Regions from separate parts of the Liquorilactobacillus sp. genome, predicted to be linked through region 3. Evidence: predicted binding sites of a transcription regulator. Region 3 holds the regulator's gene; each other region holds the start of a gene.
The links. Region 3 encodes Rex, which represses fermentation and respiration genes when NADH is low (regulators of the CRP and FNR family bind a similar motif). Its sites were predicted from a motif close to TTGTGAANTANTTCACAA; they were not measured.

Region 1: the regulator Rex is predicted to act here: its motif matches at 1,956-1,973, upstream of ABF682_RS09705 (shikimate dehydrogenase).
Region 2: the regulator Rex is predicted to act here: its motif matches at 1,309-1,326, upstream of ABF682_RS10470 (class II fructose-bisphosphate aldolase).

Annotation. Positions count from the first base shown of each region.
Region 1 is NZ_JBDNTS010000019.1:9,740-12,949, forward strand. Features, by position in the region: gene ABF682_RS09700 (MFS transporter) at 1-1,028, opposite strand, end outside; gene ABF682_RS09705 (shikimate dehydrogenase) at 1,041-1,922, opposite strand; gene ABF682_RS09710 (LysR family transcriptional regulator) at 2,245-3,174, shown strand.
Region 2 is NZ_JBDNTS010000023.1:16,207-19,416, forward strand. Features, by position in the region: gene feoB (ferrous iron transport protein B) at 1-1,112, shown strand, start outside; gene ABF682_RS10465 (FeoB-associated Cys-rich membrane protein) at 1,109-1,264, shown strand; gene ABF682_RS10470 (class II fructose-bisphosphate aldolase) at 1,404-2,267, shown strand; gene ABF682_RS10475 (DUF1836 domain-containing protein) at 2,417-2,932, opposite strand; gene trhA (PAQR family membrane homeostasis protein TrhA) at 3,080-3,210, shown strand, end outside.
Region 3 is NZ_JBDNTS010000004.1:51,113-54,322, forward strand. Features, by position in the region: gene ABF682_RS03090 (ABC-F family ATP-binding cassette domain-containing protein) at 1-670, opposite strand, end outside; gene ABF682_RS03095 (redox-sensing transcriptional repressor Rex) at 899-1,555, shown strand; gene ABF682_RS03100 (lysostaphin resistance A-like protein) at 1,600-2,232, opposite strand; gene groES (co-chaperone GroES) at 2,409-2,693, shown strand; gene groL (chaperonin GroEL) at 2,729-3,210, shown strand, end outside.

The sequences.
Region 1 (3,210 bases), on a different contig from region 3:
GCGCCAGTAATTGTTCCCTTACCTTGTGGGAAAAAGTCAGACATTACAGTTAAGCCAAGCTGCATGACGCCACCAGCAGCGGAGAAACCAACAACAAAAGCCATGATAGTGCAGATTATAGAATTAGGAACAAGATACATTACTAATAATGATAAGAATGATATTAGTGTGTATACACTCAAAAAGCTTATTTCTTTGACAGCTTTTTTTGCTAATGCTGCAGTGAAGAAGACACATGCTAATGAGCCGATGCTGTAATAACTAATTAATGTATGAGCACCAGTAGCATTCATATTAGCAACTTTTTGCCCATATTCGCTCAGCCATTGGCTAACTAAATAGAATGTAGACTGCGAAATGTATCCATAAAGTATAAAAAGTGTACCATCAATCCATAAATTTGCTTTTACATTGACAGGCTTTTCTTCTTCAATTTTTACTGAAGAATTTTTTTCGTCTACCGAAGATATTTTAGGAAATTTGCTAGAAGTTATCATAAAAATTCCATTTAGTATCAATATAGCAATACAAAATACAAAGCTCCAACCAAACCATAAATTATTGGCAATGAAGAAACTAACCATTAGAGGAAGAATGAATTGCCCTGCAGAAATAAAGGCCTTTATGACAACATTAGCGGTACCTTTGGAATTAGGAAACATTTCCATCAAAGCGGGATAGGTTCCTGAGTCCAGAAATGAATTGGCAATTCCAGCTAAAATACCAAATATATATGCAACGGTTATATTTTTACTTAAAATGATACCAATGAAGAAAATTAGATAGGTACAAGCACCTAAGACGACGAAAGGCTTCCTACCGAATTTATCAGATAAAGCACCAGATATCAGTAAAACGATTAGTCGGCCAATACCTAATGAAGAAATGACAATTGCTACACCAGCTGTTGTAGTATTCCATTGATTAGCTAAGGAATTCATATTTTGAGCCAAAATTATAACCCCAAAGCCATGAATGAAATAATTTAAATAAAGGCTAAAAGCAGTTGGAATATATTTGTTTTTCATCTATGCTTCCCCCTATTTTTTTACATCATCAAACAATAAACTCTTGATATAGTCGATGGGCATTTCTTCATTTGTCCAGAGTTTGAAGGCTTCCGCACCTTGTTCGAGCATCATTCCTAATCCGTTAAATACGTGGTTTACACCAGCTTCTTTTGCAACTTCCATTAATTTTGTTGTTCTTGGAGAATAAACAGTGTCGTAAACGATCATATCCTTATGGAACCATGTAGGGTCTTCGACAAGCGTCATGTCTTCAAGGGGCTTCATTCCTACTCCGGTAGAATCACAATAAATGGCACTCGAGGCGATTTCTGCTTTAAAATCATCTTTATTTTCCAGCGAATGGAGTGTTGCTTTGCAAGTTGTTTTTTCATTGATAATCGCAACATTTCTGACAGCATTATCCCAGGTAGCATCTTTTATATTAAATAATGAAATTTCAGCAACACCGTCCAATGCAGCTTGGATTGCAATTGCAGTTCCAGCTCCACCAGCCCCAGCCAAAGTCATTTTTTCACCGTGAATATTTAATCCTTCATCAGCTAGTGATTTCATAAAACCTGTACCATCAGTTGTATAACCAGTTAAAATACCGTTATCGTTGACAATTGTATTTACAGCTCCGCATAATTCGGCAGCAGAATCTAGAGTATCGAGATAGGGAATAACTTTCTGCTTGTTTGGCATAGAAACATTTGAGCCACGCATATCGAGTGTACGAATAGCATCAACAGCCCCTTTAAGTTTCTCGTTTGTGATATCAAAAGCAAGATAAGCATAGTTTAATCCAAGTTTTGCAAAAGCGTTATTATGCATGGTAGGAGACATGGAATGCCTGATAGGATAAGCCATTAATCCAATTAAAATTGTGTGTCCATCAATACGTTCTGTCATTATAAAAAAACTCCCTTCAATTTTTCACTAACTTTGTTATTCTATTCACATATTATAAATAATTAATTCAGAATAATAAATAAATAAAAATCTATTAATTCATAAAAAAATTCTATTGAAAAAGTTTAGTATTTAAAATATATACAATAATACACAATATTTCTATGATTACGGTAGGAATGTTTAATTAAACATGCTATAAAAAGATGTAGGAAGAAACCTATGTTAAAAAGAGCAGTGCTCACATTATTTGGAATAAATAATGTAAAATTGATTTATACATAGATATTATTTATTGTTAACATGATTGGAGATGGAGTCTATGAATTTAAAGCATCTTTATTTTTTCAGAGAATTGGCGTACACAGAACATATGGCAAAAGCCGCAGAAAATCTATCAATTTCTCAACCTTCACTGAGTTACGCAATAGAACATTTAGAAAGTGACCTAGGTGTTCCACTATTTGAAAAAGATGGAAGAAATATTAGATTGACAGCAATAGGCAAAATCTATTTAAACTATGTTGAAAGTAGTCTCACGACTTTGAATGAAGGAAAAAAGATGGTTTCACAGTTGCTGGATGTGAGACAAGGACATGTTGATGTAGGATTCACGTACACTCTGGGTCAAGAACTTGTTCCAGAACTAGTGACAGTGTTTCAAAAAGATATGGCAAATAAAAGTATTTCGTTTAATTTTTATCAAAATAATACTGAAGAATTGGTAAAAAAGTTAATTGCAGAAAAATACGATATGGTTTTTTCATCATATATCGAGCAACTAAACAATGAAAGTATTAAAACAAAGTTAGCATATGTACCAGTGGCTAAACAGGAGTTAGTCCTTGTAACACCTAGAAATCATCCGTTAGCGAAATACAGTTCTATTTTCTTAAATCAGTTAGGAAACTATCCATTTATTAATTTCTCAAGGAATAGCGGAATTCGTCCTTTGATAGATAAATTATTCCAAAATAATAATATTCATCCGAATGTTAAGGCTGAAATAGAAGAGGATCATGCAATTGTAGGGTTTGTTCAGCATGGTTATGGAATTGCTTTAATCCCTCATTTATCACAATTAAATCCAGATTTAGTCCATATTGCTCACATAAAAGAACCCGAAGCATTTAATACAATTTATTTAATTTCTAAAGCAGACCATTTTTTGCCACCATCCACAGCAAAGTTTAAATCATTTGCTATTAATTATTGTGATAGGTATTTCATGAACGAACACAGATATATTTAAAACGTTTTTAAAGATAGAAATATTCTATTAATTAAG
Region 2 (3,210 bases), on a different contig from region 3:
GAATAATCAATGGTATGGGTTCAATTCTGGGCTTTGTTCCGCAGATAATGATGTTGTTTTTGTGTCTGGGTATTTTAGAAGATTGCGGGTATATGGCAAGAATTGCATTTGTGATGGATCGAATTTTTCATAAATTCAATTTATCTGGGAAATCATTTATTCCAATGTTAATCTCTACGGGATGTGGTGTTCCAGGAATAATGGCAACGCGAACGATTGAAAATGAGAAAGACCGTAAAATGACAATTATGCTTACGACCTTTATGCCTTGCTCAGCTAAATTGACCGTGATTGCGCTTATTTCAGGAACCTTTTTCCCAAATGAAAGTTGGATTGCACCTTCTGCATATTTTATGGGGATGCTCGCGGTTATTGGTTCAGGGATCTTTTTGAAAAAGACTAAGTTATTCTCTGGACCGCCGCTGCCATTTGTGATGGAATTACCAGCTTATCACTTTCCTAGGGCTGCTAATGTTCTAAATCAGGTAATTAATAGGGCAAATGGGTTTATCAAAAAAGCAGGAACAATTATTTTTGCTTCATGTGTCTTGATATGGTTTCTTTCGAATTTTAACTTTAAATTACAGGCCGTTTCCCAGTCAGAGAGCATGTTAAAAACTTTTGGGACAATCTTATCACCATTATTTGCTCCATTAGGTTTTGGAGATTGGCGTGCGACTGTTGCGGTTTTGGCAGGATTAATTGCAAAAGAAAATTGTGTTGGCACACTTAGAATAGCATTTGGCAGTGGGACAGCGACCGCTTTTACGGAATCATTAAGAGGTACCTATTCAGCAATGGCAGGATACTCGTTTTTAACATTTAATCTACTTTGTGCCCCATGTTTTGCAGCAATTGGTACAATGTATAAGGAGTATGGTGATGTGAAATGGACACTGAAAGCTGTGGGATATCAGACTGCAGTTGCATACTTAGCAGCTTTATTGATTTTCCAATCATATCAGTTGGTCAATAATAATATTAGTTGGCAGGCTGTCACAGCAGTTTTAGCTGTTATTGCAATTTTTGTATACTGTTTAGTTATTAAAAAAGACAAAGAAGAGCAAATATTTGAAATCCAGGATGAAATGAAAGGGAGCACAATAGTATGATTGCAACGATTGTTTTGGCATTATTAATTTTTTCAGCATTCTTTTATGTGATATATTCACGTTTTTTGAAAAAAGGAAGTAGCGGATGCCATGATTGTGAAGACGTAGGTTGTCCGCTTGTAGATACGCACAAGATAAGAAAAAATCATTGAGATAGTTATAATTAATGAAAGAATAGTTTGCAAAGAGCTGTCTTTTGTGAAAACTTTCAAATATTAATTAGAATTGTTATGAAAATGTGTTAGAATATAGACGTACTCAAAAGAGTAATATAATTTAGGAGGCTGTTTTATGTCAATCGTAAACGGTAATGGAATCTTTGACGCTGCTCGCTCAGGTCACTATGCAGTCGGAGCATTTAACACAAACAACTTGGAATGGACACGTGCAATTCTTGCTGCTGCGCAAGAAACAAACACACCAATCTTAATTCAAACATCAATGGGTGCTGCAAAGTACATGGGTGGTTATGAATTATGTCTTAACTTGGTACAACAAACTGTTAAGTCAATGGGAATTACTGTTCCTGTTATAATGCATCTTGATCACGGTAACTATGAAGCTGCTAAAGAATGTATCGAAGTCGGTTATACATCCGTTATGTTCGATGGTCATGATCTTCCATTTGAAGAAAATTTGGAAAAAACTAAGGAAATCGTTGCTTTAGCACATGCTAAAAATATCACAGTTGAAGCTGAAGTTGGTTCAATCGGTGGTGAAGAAGATGGCATCATCGGTGAAGGTGAATTAGCTGATGTTGATGAAGCTAAGCAGATTGCTGCTACAGGCGTTGACTACTTAGCATGTGGAATTGGTAATATTCATGGTAAATACCCAGCAAACTGGACAGGACTTCACTTTGATCGTTTGAAGGAACTTGCAGCTGAAATTTCTACACCACTTGTATTACATGGTGGTTCAGGAATTCCTAAGGAACAAATCCAAAAGGCTATTGCATTAGGTGTTTCAAAGGTTAATGTTAATACAGAATGTCAGTTAGCATTTGCTGCAGCAACGCGTAAATATATCGAAGCTGGCAAAGACGAACAAGGTAAGGGTTACGATCCACGTAAACTTCTTGCACCTGGTGCACAAGCAATTACAGATATTGTTAAAGAACGTATTGCTTGGTTTGGTACACCAGAAGTTAAATAATTTAGTAATAAAAGAACAACCTTTGAAGGTTGTTTTTTTATTACTAAATTATTGGAATTCAAAAATTTATAAATATTTGTTTAAATACATAGTAATGATCAACCAGATTAAGTTACACTTAAAATACGCAACAACGATTATGAAAAAGCTTACTTAATTTTTGATGTTCTTTGTAAATTTACAAGTTTTTCACCAATCATTTTATAGATAACTGCATGAATTGCAAATTGTTCAGTTAATTGAATCATATTTTCATTAAATGAATCAACTTGAGGGGAATTTTCGAGACTAAAACTAGATTGAGTGCGATTGAAAAGGTTTGCAAAATAATCATATGAGTCTGCAATTGGAGCATCCTTAGTAGACTGTTTTATGCCACTTCGGATAGTTTCGAGTGGATAAATTGATTTTAACAGACTGATTACAACCAGTTCAGCAACATTTGTAGTTGTATACTTTTTTTTATTTGGTCGTTCCATTAACTCCTTTTTGACATAACTATTAATCATAGAAGCGGTTATTTTTGTATCAATGAAATCTTCTAGATAGCGATTTCCTAAATTTGCAAGCTGGTCCATATATAAGTCAAAGTCTGGGAACTCATTCCAGAGCGGTAATCTTTTCTTGCTAAAAGCAGTCAGCCATTTTTCGAATTCATTATGCATTGAAAAACCTCTTTCACCTATCAGATATTTCAAGTATAGCACATGTAATCGACTAAATCTAAAATTAAAATTCAATTTTTATGTTACCTAGACTGCAAATCTATGTTATATTAACTATGCAACTACTTGATGTAAGGAGCGACAAAGATGAATACAAAGGAAAGATTATTAAACGAAATTTGGAGTAGTATCACTCATGGAATAGGAATTACACTTAGCATAGCAGCCTTTGTTTTGTTAATAATCAAAGGTGTTACGGAGCATAGTGAAATAGTTTT
Region 3 (3,210 bases):
GGTCATGTGAGATGATTAAGAGAGCACCGGAATATGATTGTAAATAGCCTTCTAACCAGCCTAAAGTCTGGATGTCTAAATGGTTTGTTGGTTCATCCAATATTAATAGGTCATTTTTTTCTAACAATAGTTTTGCAAGTGCTAATCGAGTTTTTTGTCCACCAGACAGGGTTCCAATGATAGTTGAAAAATCCTTCTCATAGAATTTAAAGCCGTGAAGAACAGCTCGAATTTCTGATTCATAGCCATAACCGTTTGCTTCTTTGAAGTTGTGCGATAGCTGGTCATAACTGTCAAGAAGTGTGTCATACTGTGATTTTGATTGGGTAGAATGATTAAAGTTTGCAATTGCATTTTCTAGTTCATGCAGTTTGACCTCCATTTTCATTAAATCATTGAAAACAGTAAGCATTTCTGCATAAATACTTTTTGAGGAATCTAAACCGTTCTCTTGTGCAAGATAGCCAATTGTCATTTTTTTATTTTTTGTAATCTGACCATTATCAGGCGATTGCAAGCCAACAATCATTTTAATTAATGTCGTTTTGCCGACTCCATTTCGCCCGACGAGAGCAATCCTTGAGCTTTCCTGAACATCAAGGTTAACTTTTTGGAAGAGAACATCACTTCCAAATAGACGCTCAACATTTTGTACTTGAAGTAAAATCATAAAAACACCTCTTGAATATTAAAATTAATAGCAATTATAATCTTTGTGAAACTTGGTAAGTAATTGCTCATTCTATTGCATGTGAATGTATTTTAGTGTAGCATGAATACGGTAAAATATAGTGTACAACATTATTGCTTGTGAAGATAGTTAAATACGTAACTTCACAAGGAATGTGCTATACTACATAAAAAGACTGAATCATTTATTAATGAAGGGAGACAAACAATGGTAACATCAAAAATTCCTCACGCGACAGCCAAAAGACTGCCAATTTATTATCGTTACTTGCACTTCTTATCGGATGCAGGCAAACAAAGAATTTCATCAACCGAGCTCGCAGATGCTGTTAAGGTTGATTCCGCAACAATTAGAAGAGACTTCTCATACTTTGGTGCTCTAGGAAAACGAGGATATGGGTATGATGTGGACAGCTTGCTTGCTTTTTTCAAGAAGACCTTAAAGCAAGACCAGTTAACAAATGTAGCACTGATTGGAGTTGGTAATCTCGGGCATGCGCTCTTGAATTATAATTTTCATCAGAGTAATAATGTGCGTATTAGTGCTGCTTTTGATATTAATCAGGATATCACTGGAACAATTCAAAGTAGTGTCCCGGTTTATGATATGGCTGATATGAAGGAGCAGTTAACAGTTCAGCAAATTGAGATTGTAATTTTAACCGTTCCATCCAGTGTCGCTCAAAAGGTTACAAAAGAGCTTGTTGATGTTGGAATTAAGGGAATACTTAATTTTACGCCGCTTAGAATTACAGTTCCTAGTACTGTTAGAGTTCAGAACGTTGATCTAACAAATGAATTACAAACCCTAATTTATTTCCTGAATAAATTTGGTGATGAAGCTGAAACACCATCAGAAGATTAACAGCTAAAAATGCTTTGCTAAAGTTCTTACTGCGGTAAGGCTTTTTATTTTAGTTGAAGTGCAACAACCAGAAGATTCATAAGTATATGAGTAATGATTGGTGCTTTAATATTGTGAGCCTTGTAGTATACAAAACTCAAAACTAGTCCTAAACAAGCATAGGTTAAGTAGTGCCCGTCAGCATGAGCAATGCTGAAAAGAATACTTGAGAAGAGTGCAGCTCCCATTGGATTAATAAAGGTTGAGAGGTTACCGAAGAATACTTTGCGAAAAATAAATTCTTCCATTACCGGTGCAGCAACTATTACGTATATTAAATAATAAGGATAGTGAGCGATAATTGTCATTATTTGGCTTGTATTTTCGGAGACCGCTGGTTGATGTAGAAAATAAATTTCAGCAAGCATTGTTACTTTTTGGACAAGAAAAGCTAGAATTGTTCCCAAAATACCTAATAATAGTACTGAAGTCAGGGAGCTTTTTTTTGAATCAATATGGTTCGCAAACGGAAATTTCTGGTTAAGGTAGAACATACAGAATATTCCTGCAGTTCCCACAATACTAGTTGTGATGAACAGCAATAGATTACTTTTGCTTACTGTAAAAAAAAGATTCGGAAATAGCATGACAACAAGATATGTTACGAGTAGTACGAAAGAATTTTTTCTGATATTCATAGTTAGCTCCATTCACTTTAATAATAGGTCTAGTATAGCATATATTAATTTAGCACTCTTGCAGTTAGAGTGATAAAAAACTTGCATTTTTAGCATGAATTGATTATAGTAATAGTTGTGATTAGCACTTGAACTAATAAAGTGCTAAAAGCAAAACAATATTGGAGGGATATACAGTGCTTAAACCTTTAGGAGATCGTGTTATTTTGGAAGTTCAAAAAGATGAGGAACAAACTGTTGGCGGTATAGTGATTGCTAGCAATGCTCAAGAAAAGCCACAAACAGGAAAAGTGGCAGCTGTTGGTGCAGGCCGAGTTTTAGATAACGGCGAAAAGGTTGCTTTATCAGTCAAAGTCGGTGAAACAGTTTTGTTTGATAAATATGCTGGCACAGAGGTCAAATACGAAGAAAAAGGGTATTTGGTTGTTCATGAAAAAGATATTGTTGCAATTGTAGACTAAAGATTATTATAAATCGACTATGAGGTGAATTATTAATGGCAAAAGAAATTAAATTTTCAGAAGATGCTCGTTCAAAAATGCTTGCAGGTGTTGATAAGTTAGCAAATACGGTTAAATCAACAATTGGTCCAAAAGGAAGAAATGTTGTTTTGGAACAGTCTTATGGTTCACCAACAATTACAAATGATGGTGTAACTATTGCAAAGGCAATTGAACTTGAAGATCACTTTGAAAATATGGGAGCAAAACTTGTTGCGGAAGTTGCTTCAAAGACAAATGATATTGCAGGTGATGGTACTACAACTGCTACTGTATTGACACAAGCAATTGTTACGGAAGGAATGAAGAACGTAACTGCAGGTGCAAATCCAGTGGGTATTCGTCGAGGAATTGAGTTGGCAACAAAAGCTGCAGTCGATGAACTGCATGAAATGTCACACAAAGTAGAATCAAAGAGTGATATTGCTCAAGTTGCTGCAATTTCTTCAACTAGTGAAGAGATTGGAAAGTTAATTGC